Regions from separate parts of the Streptomyces sp. NPDC015532 genome, predicted to be linked through region 2. Evidence: predicted binding sites of a transcription regulator. Region 2 holds the regulator's gene; the other holds the start of a gene.
The links. The regulator HrcA, encoded in region 2, represses chaperone genes, less so after heat shock. The targets are predictions, from matches to a motif close to TTNGCACTCNGNNNNNCNGAGTGCNAA.
Positions count from the first base shown of each region.

Region 1: a site for HrcA is predicted at 2,081-2,107, ahead of groES (co-chaperone GroES). Genes of this name have one in related genera too.

Region 1 covers NZ_JBIBSY010000004.1:391,151-398,336, forward strand. The annotation lists gene groL (chaperonin GroEL) at 1-1,472, opposite strand, end outside; gene groES (co-chaperone GroES) at 1,628-1,936, opposite strand; gene ACF07B_RS16130 (polysaccharide deacetylase family protein) at 2,251-3,003, opposite strand; gene ACF07B_RS16135 (hypothetical protein) at 3,000-3,329, opposite strand; gene ACF07B_RS16140 (methyltransferase domain-containing protein) at 3,487-4,680, shown strand; gene ACF07B_RS16145 (cell wall-binding repeat-containing protein) at 4,658-6,679, opposite strand; gene ACF07B_RS16150 (RNA polymerase sigma factor) at 6,831-7,186, opposite strand, start outside.
Region 2 covers NZ_JBIBSY010000001.1:557,361-564,546, forward strand. The annotation lists gene ACF07B_RS02320 (SpoIIE family protein phosphatase) at 1-377, shown strand, start outside; gene hemW (radical SAM family heme chaperone HemW) at 514-1,746, shown strand; gene ACF07B_RS02330 (DUF3097 domain-containing protein) at 1,843-2,649, opposite strand; gene ACF07B_RS02335 (MBL fold metallo-hydrolase) at 2,681-3,421, opposite strand; gene hrcA (heat-inducible transcriptional repressor HrcA) at 3,599-4,615, shown strand; gene dnaJ (molecular chaperone DnaJ) at 4,616-5,752, shown strand; gene ACF07B_RS02350 (nitronate monooxygenase) at 5,862-6,956, shown strand; gene ACF07B_RS02355 (16S rRNA (uracil(1498)-N(3))-methyltransferase) at 6,953-7,186, shown strand, end outside.

The DNA of each region.
Region 1 (7,186 bases), on a different contig from region 2:
GCCTTGACCAGGTCGCCGTACTCGCCGGTGGCGGCGTTGAAGCCCTGGCCCTTGTCGAGCTCCGCGACCTTGGCGGTGATGACGTAGCCCTCGAGGCCGGAGTTCTCGGCGATCCAGCGGAGCGGCTCGACGGCGGCGCGGCGGACGACCGCGACACCCGTGGCCTCGTCGCCGGTCTTGCCGAGGTTGCCCTCCAGGACCTTGACGGCGTGGACGAGCGCGGAGCCACCACCGGAGACGATGCCCTCCTCGACCGCGGCGCGGGTCGCGGAGATGGCGTCCTCCAGACGGTGCTTCTTCTCCTTGAGCTCCACCTCGGTGGCCGCGCCGACCTTGATCACGCACACGCCGCCGGCCAGCTTCGCGAGGCGCTCCTGGAGCTTCTCGCGGTCCCAGTCGGAGTCGGTGTTCTCGATCTCGGCCTTGATCTGGTTGACGCGGCCGACGACCTCGTCGGAGCTGCCGGCACCGTCGACGATGGTGGTGTCGTCCTTGGTGACGGTCACGCGGCGGGCGCTGCCGAGCACGTCCAGGCCGACCTGGTCGAGCTTGAGGCCGACCTCCTCGGCGATGACCTGACCACCGGTGAGGGTGGCGATGTCGCCGAGCATGGCCTTGCGGCGGTCACCGAAGCCGGGGGCCTTCACGGCGACGGCGTTGAACGTGCCGCGGATCTTGTTCACGACCAGGGTCGACAGGGCCTCGCCCTCGACGTCCTCGGCGATGATCAGCAGCGGCTTGGAGGCGTTCGACTGGATGACCTTCTCCAGCAGCGGCAGCAGGTCCTGGATGGAGCTGATCTTGCCCTGGTGGATGAGGATGTACGGGTCGTCGAGGACGGCCTCCATACGCTCCTGGTCGGACACCATGTACGGGGACAGGTAGCCCTTGTCGAAGGCCATGCCCTCGGTGAAGTCGAGCTCCAGGCCGAAGGTGTTGGACTCCTCGACGGTGATGACACCGTCCTTGCCGACCTTGTCCATCGCCTCGGCGATGAGCTCGCCGACCTGGCTGTCCTGCGCGGAGAGCCCGGCCACGGCGGCGATGTCGGACTTGTCGTCGATCGGGCGGGCCGTCGCGAGGAGCTCCTCGGAGACGGCCTTGACCGCGGCGTCGATGCCCTTCTTCAGCAGCGCCGGGGAGGCACCCGCGGCGACGTTCTTCAGGCCCTCGCGCACGAGCGCCTGGGCCAGCACGGTGGCGGTGGTCGTACCGTCACCCGCGATGTCGTTGGTCTTGGTCGCCACCTCCTTCACCAGCTGGGCGCCGAGGTTCTCGAACGGGTCCTCGACCTCGACCTCACGGGCGATGGTCACGCCGTCGTTGGTGATGGTGGGAGCGCCGAACTTCTTGTCGATGACGACGTTGCGGCCCTTGGGGCCGATCGTCACCTTCACCGTGTCGGCAAGCTTGTTGACGCCGCGCTCAAGGGCGCGACGGGCGTCCTCGTCGAACTTCAGGATCTTCGCCATGGGAGCGGTTCAGCCCTCTCGGAAAACTTGGGAGAAACGAACGGCGCCCCCAGCGCCCGGTTCATCGAAAGTAGCGGGGGCCAGGGGCGCAGTTCACTGCAATGCTTGGTGCGGGGTTGTCCGGGGGAAGTCCCCGAACGCCCTTACCGGGTGAATTACTTCTCGATGATCGCGAGCACGTCGCGAGCCGAGAGGACGAGGTACTCCTCGCCGTTGTACTTCACCTCGGTGCCGCCGTACTTGCTGTAGAGAACGATGTCGCCGACGGCGACGTCGAGCTCGACACGCTTGCCGTCCTCGATGCGACCCGGGCCCACGGCCAGGACGACGCCCTCCTGGGGCTTCTCCTTGGCCGTGTCCGGGATGACCAGGCCGGAGGCCGTGGTCTGCTCGGCGTCGAGCGGCTGGACCACAATGCGGTCCTCAAGCGGCTTGATGGCAACCTTGGAGCTGGTGGTCGTCACGATCCGACCTCCCCCTTCGGAGATCTCACGGGGTTAACTGTCTGAGGTGGCGACCAGGTGGATCCGTCGTCGCGGGTGCCGGATCTGCCCGTCGCTATTGGCACTCTCCAGGGGGGAGTGCCAGACCTGAGACTATGACTGTGATTAGCACTCGGTCAAGCGGAGTGCCAAAGGCAGTCGGCGTGGCGTGGGCCGGAAGGGGCCGGAAGAGGCCGGACCGCACCGAATGGGCGCCTCTCCGGGGTCCATCTCCGGTCGGCCCGCGGGCAGCTCTCCGCTCGCCCCCGGCCGGGCGGCTCCGCGCCCTGCGCCTCCTAGAGGTAGTTCTCCAGCCGCGCCAGGGTGAAGCCCTCGCGCTGGATCCGGCGGAGCAGACGGAGCGTGGCGCCCGCGAGATCGGGTTCGGCGGGGCCGGCGAGGATGTCGCCCGGCCGGAGCGGGTGCGCGTCGGCCGTCCTGCCGAGGACGATCGCGGCGACCCCGCAGTCGGCGGCGGCGCGCAGGGTGGTGTCGTCGTACCGGCCGTGGGGGGGCCGCAGCAGCCGGGGCCGGACGCCGAAGCGCCGCGTGAGCTTGTCCTGCTGTCCGCAGATCTCGGCGCGCTGGCCGGCGTAGGGCAGACCGCGCAGGGTGGCGTGGTCGAGGGTGTGGTTCTGGACGCTCGCGCCGACCGCGCGCAGCCGGGCGAGGCGGCCGTACCCGGGGCCGGCGACCCGGTCCGTGAGGAACACGCTGACCGGCAGACGCAGTTCGCGGACCATGTCGGCGAACCGCGGATCACGCTCCGCCCCGTCGTCGTACGTCAGGAAGACCACCTTGTCGCGGGTGCGCACCTGGTTCACGACGGGCGGCAGTCCGGTGTCCGCGGTGCGCGCGGTGGTCCGGACGGGCACGTCCGGCGCGGGGGCGAGCGGGGTGGCCAGACCCCAGCGGCGGTACGCCGACTGCGTCGGGTGCACCCGCTGGGCCGCCTTCTTGCCGAGCCGTTCGATGGGGTCGACGGACTGCGCGCAGCCGCTGAGCAGTACCGCCACGAGGAGCCCGGCGGCCGGCACCCGCACCCTCACAGGTAGTCCTCCAGACGCGCGCCGGCGTATCCCTCGCGGGCCTTGACGGCCGGATTCCCGGCGGGCGGCGCCGGGGGCGTCAGCGGCTCCTCGGCCGGCCCCCGGCGCCGGGCGGCGGCGGCGCGCCGGGCCTGCGCCGGGCTCAGCCGGTCCGCCTGGGCGGCGAGGGCGCGGGCAGGGCCCGCCCTGAGCACGGCCCGCGGGGCGCGGGCCGGCGTGGCGACTCCGGTTCCCGGGGCGTGGGCCGGCGTGGCGACTCCGGTTCCCGGGGCGGGGTCCGAGCCGGTCCCGGCGCAGCCGGAGGCGAGAGGGGCGAGGGCGAGCACGCCGACTCCCCGGCGCGCACCAGCCCCGTTTGCACCGGTTTTATCATTTTGTCGTACGGGTCGCATGGAGCCGGATCCTCCCAGCTCACCGCCCCCGTGAGGGCCCCGACACCGCCGCCGGCAGCACACCGTCCACCGACTGGCCCACAATGGCCGGGTGAACGACGTCTCCTTCGCCCCTCTCCTCACCGCCGAGGGCCGCGCCCTGCTCGACGAGGTCCGCGCCACCGAACCGGCACAGGAACTGGCCGTCGCCACCCGGCTGCGCCGCGAGCACCCCGCAGAACTGGTCTCGGCGGCCCTCGGCCAGGCACGGCTGCGGCAAAGGGCGGTGGCGAAGTTCGGCGCCGAGGACGCCGGGCGGATGTTCTTCACCCCGAACGGGGTCGAGCAGTCCACCCGCACGACCGTGGCCGCGCACCGCGCCGAGCGGCTGCGCGCAATGGGGGTCCGCTCCGTCGCCGACCTGTGCTGCGGCATCGGGGGCGACGCCATCGCGCTGGCCCGCGCCGGAATCCGCGTCCTGGCCGTCGACCGCGACCCGCTGACGGCCGCCGCCGCCCGCGCGAACGCCGACGCGCTGGGACTCGCGGACCTGATCGAGGTGCGCGAGACGGATGTGACGCAGGTGGACACCGCCTCGTACGACGCCGTCTTCGTGGACCCGGCACGCCGGGGCGGCCGGGGCCGGATCTTCGACCCCGAGGCGTACTCGCCGCCGCTGTCCTGGGCGGTCGGAGCGGCCGTGAAGGCTCCGATCGCCGCGCTGAAGATCGCCCCCGGCATCCCGCACGAGGCGGTCCCCGCCGAGGCGGAGGCCGAGTGGATCTCGGACGGCGGGGACGTGAAGGAGGCGGTGCTCTGGTTCGGCACGGAGCCCGGCCTGGTGCGCGCCACCCTGCTGCCGGGCCCGCGCGAACTGCGCGGCCGCGGCCTGCCGGATCCGGCGGTCAGGGCCGTCGGACGCTATCTGTACGAACCGGACGGCGCCGTCATCCGCGCGCATCTGGTCGCCGAGGTGGCCGAGGACCTGGACGGCGGACTGGTCGACGAGACGATCGCCTACGTCACGGCCGACGAGCTGCGCCCGACGCCGTACGCCTCCGCGTACCAGATCACCGACCAACTCCCGTTCAACGTGAAGAAGTTGAAGGCGCTGCTGCGGGAGCGGGAGGTCGGTGTCCTGACCGTCAAGAAGCGTGGATCGGCCGTCGAGCCGGAGGAACTGCGGCGCAAGGTGAAGCCGCGGGGCCCGCACTCCGCGACGGTGTTCCTGACCCGGGTGGCGGGCGCCCCGACCATGCTGGTGGGGGCACCCGCCAAGCCGCCTACTGCTGGTGGCGGGTGCTGAGCGGACCGAGGTCCGGCCCGGTGACGGGCCGCGGCGCCGTGCCCGTCCGCACCGCCGAGGCGCCTGCGGGCGACCCGGCGACCGAGGACGAACTCGCCATCGGCGCAACGCCGTTGTAGTAGGGCGTGTACGTCCACTGGCCGCTGCTCGCGCTGATCGCCGTGCCCGCGGAGTCCAGCGCCGCCGTCGACACCGAGCCGGTACCGCCGAAGACGCCGATGCCGTTGATGTTCGCGGCGCCCTTGAGCAGGTAGGACTTGGTGTCGGCGGTCAGGGTGGTGACGTCCGTCCACAGCAGCGGGCCGAAGACGTTCATCGCCGCCGCGGCCGAGGTGCCGCCGCGCCAGCTGTCGGTGGAGGCCAGGGACACGCTGCCCGGAGCGCCCCACCAGAACCGCGCGAGGGCGGCCGCGGTGCCCGCGTTGGTGCTCGCCGTGACCGGGTAGTAGGTGTACGTCGACGGCCAGTGGGAGAACGACGTGTGCGTGAGCGCGTACTTCGCCGAGCCGCCGACCGGGATCATGTAGGTGTCGCGCGGGTCGAGGCCGTTGAGGTACGACTTCACCGACGAGGTCAGCGTGTTGCCGTCGTTGAGCACGACGACCGCCTTGCCGCTCGTCCCGTCCGCGCCCGCTGCCGACGCGGCGGCGAGCGCCGAATGGTAGTCGGTGCCGGTCGCGATGAAGACGTAGTCCGGCGCGCTGGTGATCGACTTCGCCACGGCGACCGAGGTCGAGTAGCGGGAGGTGCCCGCCAGCCGCTTCGGGACGAAACCGAGCGCGGTGACCTTCGTCGAGACGGCGCTGCTCAGGATCGACGTGCCGCCGACGAGGTAGACGCTCGCGCCCGGCTTGAGGGTCCGCTTCAGCTCGTTCTGGACGGACGTCGACAGCGAGGTGCCCGGGGTCAGCAGGACCGGCCCGTGCTTCTTGCCCGCGAGGGCGGGGGCGGTCAGCGCGTACGACTGGCTGTCCCGGGAGACGAGCACGGCGGACGAGGCGTTCATGAGCCCCGGCTCGCTCTTGCCGACCGTGTTCCAGGTCCAGCGCGACGCGGCGATGTTGCTGCCGTAGACGTCGGCGCCCCAGACCCGGGCGACGGTGTTCTTGCGCAGCGGCTGCCACGCGGGCGAACGGCCTCCCCAGGGGAAGGGCTGTCCCTCCGTCACCGTGTCCGCCGTGATCGTCATGACGACATTGCTCTCCTGGCGGCCACCACTGGTGGGCCGGTCGAAGTGCACGACGAGCCGGTCGCTCGCGGGCGCCCAGGAGGGGCTGTCGTAGTCACCGGCGTCGACGGTCAGACGGCGCTCGCCGGTGCCGTCGGTATTGATCGAGAAGAGCTGGCGGTGACCGTCGACGGTGCGGATGAAGGCGACCTTCGTGCCGTCGGGCGAGATGGCGGGCGAGCCGCCCGCGGCGAGCTTGGTCTCCGTCTTGGTGGCGGCGTTGTAGAGCACGACCGACGGCGTGGTCGTGGTGCAGCCGGTGCCGTTGCGCTGGAAGGCCAGCAGCGTGCCGGTCGCGTCGCCGCTCGGCACGAGGTCGCAGCCGCCGGTGGCCAGCAGCCGGACCGGGGTACCGCCGCCGGCCGGGATCGAGTAGAGCTTCTTGGCCGCGGAGAAGACGATCTTGCGGCCGTAGGTCCAGTACGTGGGGTGGGAGGCCGAGCTGCCCGATGCCGACGAATAGACCGTCGTCACGCTGAGGCTGGTGAGGCCGACAGTTCCCAGCCCTCCGGCCGACTCGAAGACGACGCGGCTGCCGTCGGGCGACCACGCGGGCGTCTGGTCGTCGGAGCCGTTCGAGACGCGCTTCTCGCCGTTGCCGTCGACGTCCACCGACATGATGCCGTCGTTCGAGACGGCGATCCGGCCGTCGGCCGCCGGCCACCCGGTGACGTCGGCCGACGCGCCCGGCGCCAGGGCTATTGCGGTACCGGCGGCCAGGGCCGTCGCCGCGGTGAGCGCCACGAGTCTGTGGCGCGCGGAAATTTTCAAGGGTGTACCCCCCAGGGTAGGTGCGGTGGCTGCCGGACCACGCCTCGCGGGGGCCTACGGGTGAACGGAGAGCGTCCTTCCCGTGTACGGCAGCGGCGTCACTGTAAGCCCTTGCCGATCACGTTGGGAACGGAGTTACCGAACGGGAATCTCACGAACCCCGCAGCTCACGGGCCCGCGCCACCAGCAGCTCCCGCTCCCGCTCGTTGCGCGCCAGCGAGGCCGCCCGCTCGAACTCCGCCCGCGCCTGCGCCGTACGGCCCAGCCGGGCGAGCAGGTCGCCGCGCACGCTGGGCAGCAAGTGGTAGTCGCGCAGGGCGGGTTCGTCGGCGAGGGCGTCCACGATCTCCAGGGCGGGGCCCGGTCCCTCGGCCATGGAGACCGCCACGGCGCGGTTCAGCTCGACGACCGGAGAGGGGGTGCGGGCCGCGAGCAGGTCGTAGAGGGTGGCGATCCGCCCCCAGTCCGTGTCCTCGTAGGCGTAGGCCTGCGCGTGACAGGCGGCGA
Region 2 (7,186 bases):
TCCCCTTCGAGGGCGGAGTGCGCTGCACCCTCGCCTCGGCGGGGCATCCGCTGCCGCTGCTGCTGGGCCCCGACGGGGGCGTACGGGAGATGGCCCGGCCGCAGACCCTGCTCGGCGTCTTCGAGGACCCGGGATACACCTCCGAGTCCTTCGAGCTGTACCCCGGGGACAGCCTCCTGTGCGTCACCGACGGCGTGACGGAGCGGCGCGACGGGTCCCGTCAGTTCGACGACGACGACGGTCTCGCGCACGCCCTCGCGGGCTGTACCGGCCTGAACGCCGAGATGATCGCGGAACGGATCCGCGGGCTGGTGCACGCGTTCGGCACCCGCCCGCCGGAGGACGACATGGCCCTGCTGGTGTTGCAGGCCGAGTAGCGGGCCCCTCCGAGGACCGGGGACTCTGGGCCCGGCACGTCGCCCCTCCCCGTGGACATGCCCCGTCCCCGCCCCCGGTGCGCCCCCCGGACCGTGCCGGGCATGTCCACCCCGGCTGTGCTGGACAATGGAACGCATGCCTTCCGCACTTCCCGACGGTGAGCCCGTCCCCGACGACGGGGCGCTGCCCGCGCACGCCCTGGCCGGGGCGGCCGACCGGCCTCTCGGGTTCTACCTCCACGTGCCGTACTGCGCGACCCGCTGCGGTTACTGCGACTTCAACACCTACACGGCGACCGAGCTGCGGGGCAGCGGGGGCGTGCTCGCCTCCCGCGACAACTACGCGGACACCCTGACCGACGAGATCCGGCTCGCCCGCAAGGTCCTCGGCGACGACCCCCGCCCGGTCCGCACGGTCTTCGTCGGAGGCGGTACGCCCACGCTGCTGGCCGCCGACGATCTCGTACGGATGCTGGGCGCGATCCGGGACGAGTTCGGGCTCGCGGACGACGCCGAGATCACGACGGAGGCGAACCCCGAGTCCGTGGACCCGGAGTACCTCGCGACCCTGCGCGCCGGCGGCTTCAACCGGATCTCCTTCGGCATGCAGAGCGCCCGGCAGCACGTCCTGAAGGTGCTCGACCGCACGCACACCCCGGGCCGCCCCGAGGCCTGTGTCGCCGAGGCCCGCGCGGCCGGATTCGCGCATGTGAACCTTGATCTGATCTACGGCACGCCGGGGGAGTCGGACGACGACTGGCGGGCGTCGCTCGAAGCCGCCCTCGGCGCCGGTCCCGACCACATCTCCGCGTACGCGCTCATCGTCGAGGAGGGCACCCAGCTCGCGCGCCGGATCCGCCGCGGCGAGGTCCCGATGACGGACGACGACGTGCACGCGGACCGGTATCTCATCGCGGACGAGGTGATGTCGGCGGCGGGCTTCGACTGGTACGAGGTGTCGAACTGGGCCACCTCCGAGGCCGGCCGCTGTCTGCACAACGAGCTGTACTGGCGCGGCGCCGACTGGTGGGGAGCGGGCCCCGGCGCGCACAGCCACGTCGGCGGCGTTCGCTGGTGGAACGTGAAACATCCGGGGGCCTACGCGGCGGCGCTGGCCGAGGGCCGCTCCCCGGGGGCAGGCCGTGAACTCCTGTCCGACGAGGACCGCCGGGTCGAGCGGATCCTCCTGGAACTGCGGTTGCGCGAGGGCTGCCCGCTCTCCCTGCTCCGCCCCGACGGCCTCGCGGCCTCCCGCCGCGCTCTGTCCGACGGACTCCTCGAAGCCGGTCCGTACGACGCCGGCCGCGCCGTTCTCACCCTGCGCGGCCGCCTCCTCGCGGACGCCGTCGTCCGGGATCTGGTGGACTGAACACCTGTTCCCGCGCGGTTCCCGGCCAAGTTTCACGCGGGACCGGGACGGCCGGCCGGGGACGCGACCGTTCCCGGGGAACCGGCCGCCGTCCGGTCACTCCGGCGCCGTGACGAAGTCGATCAGTTCCTCCACGCGGCCCAGGAGTGCCGGTTCCAGGTCCCTGTAGGAGTGGACCCGGGACAGGATGTGCTGCCAGGCCGCGCCGGTGTTCTCCGGCCAGCCCAGGGCCCGGCACACGCCCGTCTTCCAGTCCTGGCCGCGCGGGACGGTCGGCCAGGCCGCGATGCCGACGGAGGACGGCTTCACGGCCTCCCAGACGTCGATGTACGGGTGGCCGAGCACCAGGGCGTGCTCGCTGGTGACCGCCTCGGCGATCCGGGACTCCTTCGACCCCGGGACCAGGTGGTCCACGAGGACGCCGAGCCGGGCGTCCGGGCCCGGGGCGAACGCGTCGACGACCGCCGGGAGGTCGTCGACGCCCTCCAGGTACTCCACGACGACGCCCTCGATGCGCAGATCGTCGCCCCAGACCCGTTCCACCAGTTCGGCGTCGTGGCGGCCCTCGACGTAGATGCGCCCGGCGCGCGCGACCCGGGCGCGGGCGCCGGGTACCGCCACCGAGCCGGAGGCGGTACGGCTGGGGCGTACGGGAGCCGTGGCCGCCGGGCGGACCAGGGTCACCACCTTGCCCTCCAGGAGGAAGCCGCGCGGCTCCAGCGGGAACACCCGGTGCTTGCCGAAGCGGTCCTCCAGGGTCACCGTGCCCGCCTCGCAGCGGATCACCGCGCCGCAGAAGCCGGTGCCGGCCTCCTCGACGACCAGACCCGGGTCCGCCGGGACCTCGGGCACGGACCGGGGCTTCTTCCACGGCGGGGTCAGGTCCGGAGAGTACGAGCGCATTCGGATGACGATAGGAGAAGTCCGGCGGCGCTCACCGCGACACGCCGGAACCCGTCGTGCCGAAGCGTGCCGTCAGGGTGTCCCGCTGGGTGCGGACGAACGCGGCGTCCACGATCGCCCCGTGCCCGGGGACGTACAGCGCGTCCTCGCCGCCCAGTCCGAGCAGCCGGTCCAGCGCCGCGGGCCAGCGCGACGGTACGGCGTCGGGGCCCGCCTGCGGCTCGCCCGACTCCTCGACCAGGTCGCCGCAGAACACCACGGCCGGGTCGCCGGACACGACGGCCACGAGGTCGTGGGCGGTGTGGCCCTCGCCCGTCCGCACCAGCCGGACCTCGACGCCGCCGCCGAGATCCAGGTCCCAGGTGCTCCGGACGAAGCCGCGGGGACGTACGAGCGTGTCGGCGGCCTCCTCCGCCGCCCCCGGGTCGAGACCGTTGCGCACCGCGTCCGCGCACAGCGCGTCGCGGCCGTTCTCGTAGACCCCGGACGAACCGTCCGCGACGAGGATCCGAGCGCCCGCGAACGCCGCGGCGCCGAACACGTGGTCGAAATGTGGGTGGGTGAGCGCGATATGAGTCACACGCCCGCCGGTGAGGGCCCGCGCGTCGGCGCGCAGCGCGGCGCCCTCCGCGAGGCTCGACCCGGCGTCGATCATCAGCGCCGCCCCCTCGCCGACGACGAGCCCGGCCGTGCAGTCCCAGTCCGGAAGCCGCCGTCGCCCCACCCGGGACGTCACCCTTTCCCACCCGAGCTCTTCCCAAGTCAGCCTCATGCGGCGACGCTAACGGTGACCGGGTGCCGTGCACGACCTCGCAGGCCCGCCCTTGCCCGGGGCGTGCCTCACCGCCGTACACTGAGCTGGGGAACGTTGGCACTCGCGTGCGCTGAGTGCCAGACGAAAGCCACGAAGGCCACAAGACCACCGAGTCGACTCCTGGAGGTGTGCGCGATGCTCAGCGAACGCAGGCTCGAGGTGCTGCGCGCCATCGTCCAGGACTACGTGGGCACCGAGGAGCCGGTCGGCTCCAAGGCGCTCACCGAGCGGCACCGGCTGGGCGTCTCGCCCGCGACGGTCCGCAACGACATGGCGGTCCTGGAGGACGAGGGGTACATCGCCCAGCCGCACACCAGTGCCGGGCGCATCCCCACGGACAAGGGGTACCGCCTCTTCGTCGACAAGCTCGCCGGCGTCAAGCCGATGACCGCGCCCGAGCGCCGCGCCATCCAGAACTTCCTGGACGGTGCCGTCGACCTGGACGACGTCGTCGGCCGGACCGTGCGGCTGCTCGCGCAGCTCACCCGGCAGGTCGCCGTCGTGCAGTACCCCTCGCTGACCCGCTCGACCGTGCGCCATGTGGAGCTGCTGTCCATGGCTCCCGCGCGGGTGATGCTCGTGCTGATCACGGACACCGGCCGGGTCGAACAGCGCATGATCAACTGTCCGGCGCCGTTCGGTGAGACGTCGCTGGCGGACCTGCGCGCCCGGCTCAACAGCCGGGTCGCGGGACGCCCCTTCGCGGACGTCCCGCAGCTCGTCCAGGACCTCCCGGACGCCTTCGAGGCGGAAGACCGGGGTACGGTCTCGACGGTGCTCTCCACACTGCTGGAGACACTCGTCGAGGAGACCGAGGAGCGGCTGATGATCGGCGGTACCGCCAATCTGACGCGATTCGGACATGACTTCCCTCTCACCATCCGGCCGGTGCTCGAAGCGCTGGAGGAGCAGGTCGTGCTCCTCAAGTTGCTTGGAGAGGCCGGAGATTCGAGCATGACCGTGCGAATCGGGCACGAGAACGCGTACGAGGGACTCAACTCCACGTCCGTGGTCTCCGTCGGCTACGGTTCGGGCGTTGAGGCAGTAGCCAAACTCGGCGTGGTCGGCCCGACCCGCATGGATTACCCGGGAACGATGGGAGCGGTACGAGCGGTGGCACGGTACGTCGGACAGATCCTGGCGGAGTCGTAAGTGGCCACGGACTACTACGCCGTACTCGGCGTGCGCCGCGACGCGTCCCAGGACGAGATCAAGAAGGCGTTCCGGAGGCTCGCTCGCGAGCTGCATCCGGACGTCAATCCCGATCCGAAGACGCAGGAGCGGTTCAAAGAGATCAACGCCGCGTACGAGGTGTTGTCGGACCCGCAGAAGAAGCAGGTCTACGACCTCGGCGGTGACCCGCTGTCCCAGCAGGGCGGCGCGGGCGCCGGAGGCTTCGGCGCGGGCGGCTTCGGGAACTTCTCGGACATCATGGACGCGTTCTTCGGCACGGCGTCGCAGCGCGGACCGCGCTCGCGCACCCGCCGGGGTCAGGACGCCATGATCCGGCTGGAGATCGAGCTCGACGAGGCGGCCTTCGGCACCACGAAGGACATCCAGGTCGACACGGCCGTCGTCTGCGGCACCTGCAACGGCGAGGGCGCCGCACCCGGCACCTCCGCGCAGACCTGTGACATGTGCCGCGGTCGCGGCGAGGTGTCCCAGGTGACGCGGTCCTTCCTCGGCCAGGTCATGACCTCACGGCCGTGTCCGCAGTGCCAGGGCTTCGGCACCGTCGTCCCGACCCCGTGCCACGAGTGCGCGGGTGACGGCCGGGTGCGCTCCCGTCGCACCCTGACGGTCAAGATCCCGGCCGGTGTCGACAACGGCACCCGGATCCAGCTCGCGGGCGAGGGCGAGGTCGGCCCCGGCGGCGGCCCCGCCGGCGACCTGTACGTCGAGATCCACGAGCTGCCGCACTCGACCTTCCAGCGGCGCGGGGACGACCTGCACTGCACGGTCACCCTCCCGATGACGGCGGCGGCCCTCGGCACGAAGGTGCCGCTGGAGACCCTCGACGGCATGGAGGAGGTCGACATCCGTCCGGGCACGCAGTCCGGCCAGTCGATCCCGCTGCACGGCCGGGGTGTCACCCACCTGCGCGGCGGCGGCCGCGGCGACCTCATCGTGCACGTCGAGGTCACCACGCCGACCAAGCTCGACCCGGAGATGGAGCGGGTGCTGCGCGAGCTCGCCAAGCTGCGTGGCGAGGAGCGGCCCACGGGTCAGTTCCAGCCCGGCCAGCAGGGTCTCTTCTCCCGGCTGAAGGACGCCTTCAACGGCCGCTGATCCATGTGGGGCACGGGGCGGGACACGCCCCGTGCCTTCCACGTCGGAGGCCCTATCCGGACGGGTGACCGGTTTCTGACTTGTCCCGGGGACGTGACAACATGCCGTCATGTCCTCCGCGCTGACCGATCTCTTCCCTCACCCGATCGTGCAGGCCCCCATGGCGGGCGGAGTCTCCGTCCCGCAGCTCGCGGCCGCCGTGTCCGAGGCCGGCGGGCTCGGCTTCCTCGCGGCGGGGTACAAGACCGCCGACGGCATGTACCAGGAGATCAAGCAGCTGCGCGGGCTGACCGGCCGTCCCTTCGGCGTCAACCTGTTCCTCCCGCAGCCCGAGCACGCGGACGCCGCCTCGGTCGAGGTGTACGCCCACCAGCTCGCCGGCGAGGCCGCCTGGTACGAGACCGAGCTCGGCGATCCGGACAGCGGACGCGACGACGGCTACGACGCCAAACTCGCCGTCCTCCTCGACAACCCGGTGGCGGCGGTCTCCTTCCACTTCGGCGTCCCGAAGCAGGAGGTGCTGGAGTCGCTGCGGCGCGCCGGGACCCTCACCCTGGTGACCGCCACCACGGCCGAGGAGGCCCTCAGCGCGCAGCGGGCCGGCGCCGACGCGGTCGTCGTGCAGGGCATCGAGGCCGGCGGACACCAGGGCACCCACCGGGACAACCCGGAGACGGATGGCACCGGCGTCGGCCTGCTCACGCTGGTCGCGCGGGTACGCGAGACCGTGGGGATCCCGGTCGTCGCGGCCGGCGGCATCATGCGCGGCAGCCAGATCGCCGCCGTCCTCGCCGCGGGCGCGAACGCGGCCCAGCTCGGCACCGCCTTCCTCGCGACCCCCGAGTCCGGCGCGAGCGCCGTGCACAAGCAGGCGCTGACCGACCCCCTGTACGTCCGCACGGAGCTCACCCGCGCCTTCTCCGGACGTCCGGCGCGCGCGCTGGCCAACCGCTTCATGCGCGAGCACGGCCCGTACGCGCCCGCCGCCTACCCCGAGGTCCACCACCTCACCCTGCCGCTGCGCAAGGCGGCCGCCAGGGCGGGCGACGCGCAGGGCATGGCACTGTGGGCGGGACAGGGTCACCGCATGGCCCGCGACCTGCCCGCCGGGCAGCTCGTGGAGGTACTGAACGCAGAGATCGCGGCCGCCGAGACAGCGTTGTCGGCCGCCGCCGAGATCCCGGAAGAGGGTGCGGCCCGATGACGGCACCGGTGTTCCTGGTCGAGCACTTCGACACGGACGGCGAGGGACGCCATGTCCTCGACGGACCCGAGGGACGGCACGCCGTCTCCGTGAAACGGCTGCACAGCGGCGAGGACGTCGTGCTCACCGACGGGGCCGGGCGCCGGGCGGACTGCGTGGTCCTCGGCACCGAGGGCAAGGACCGGCTGATCGTACGGATGGGCACGGTCACCGAGGAAGCCCCCGAGGAG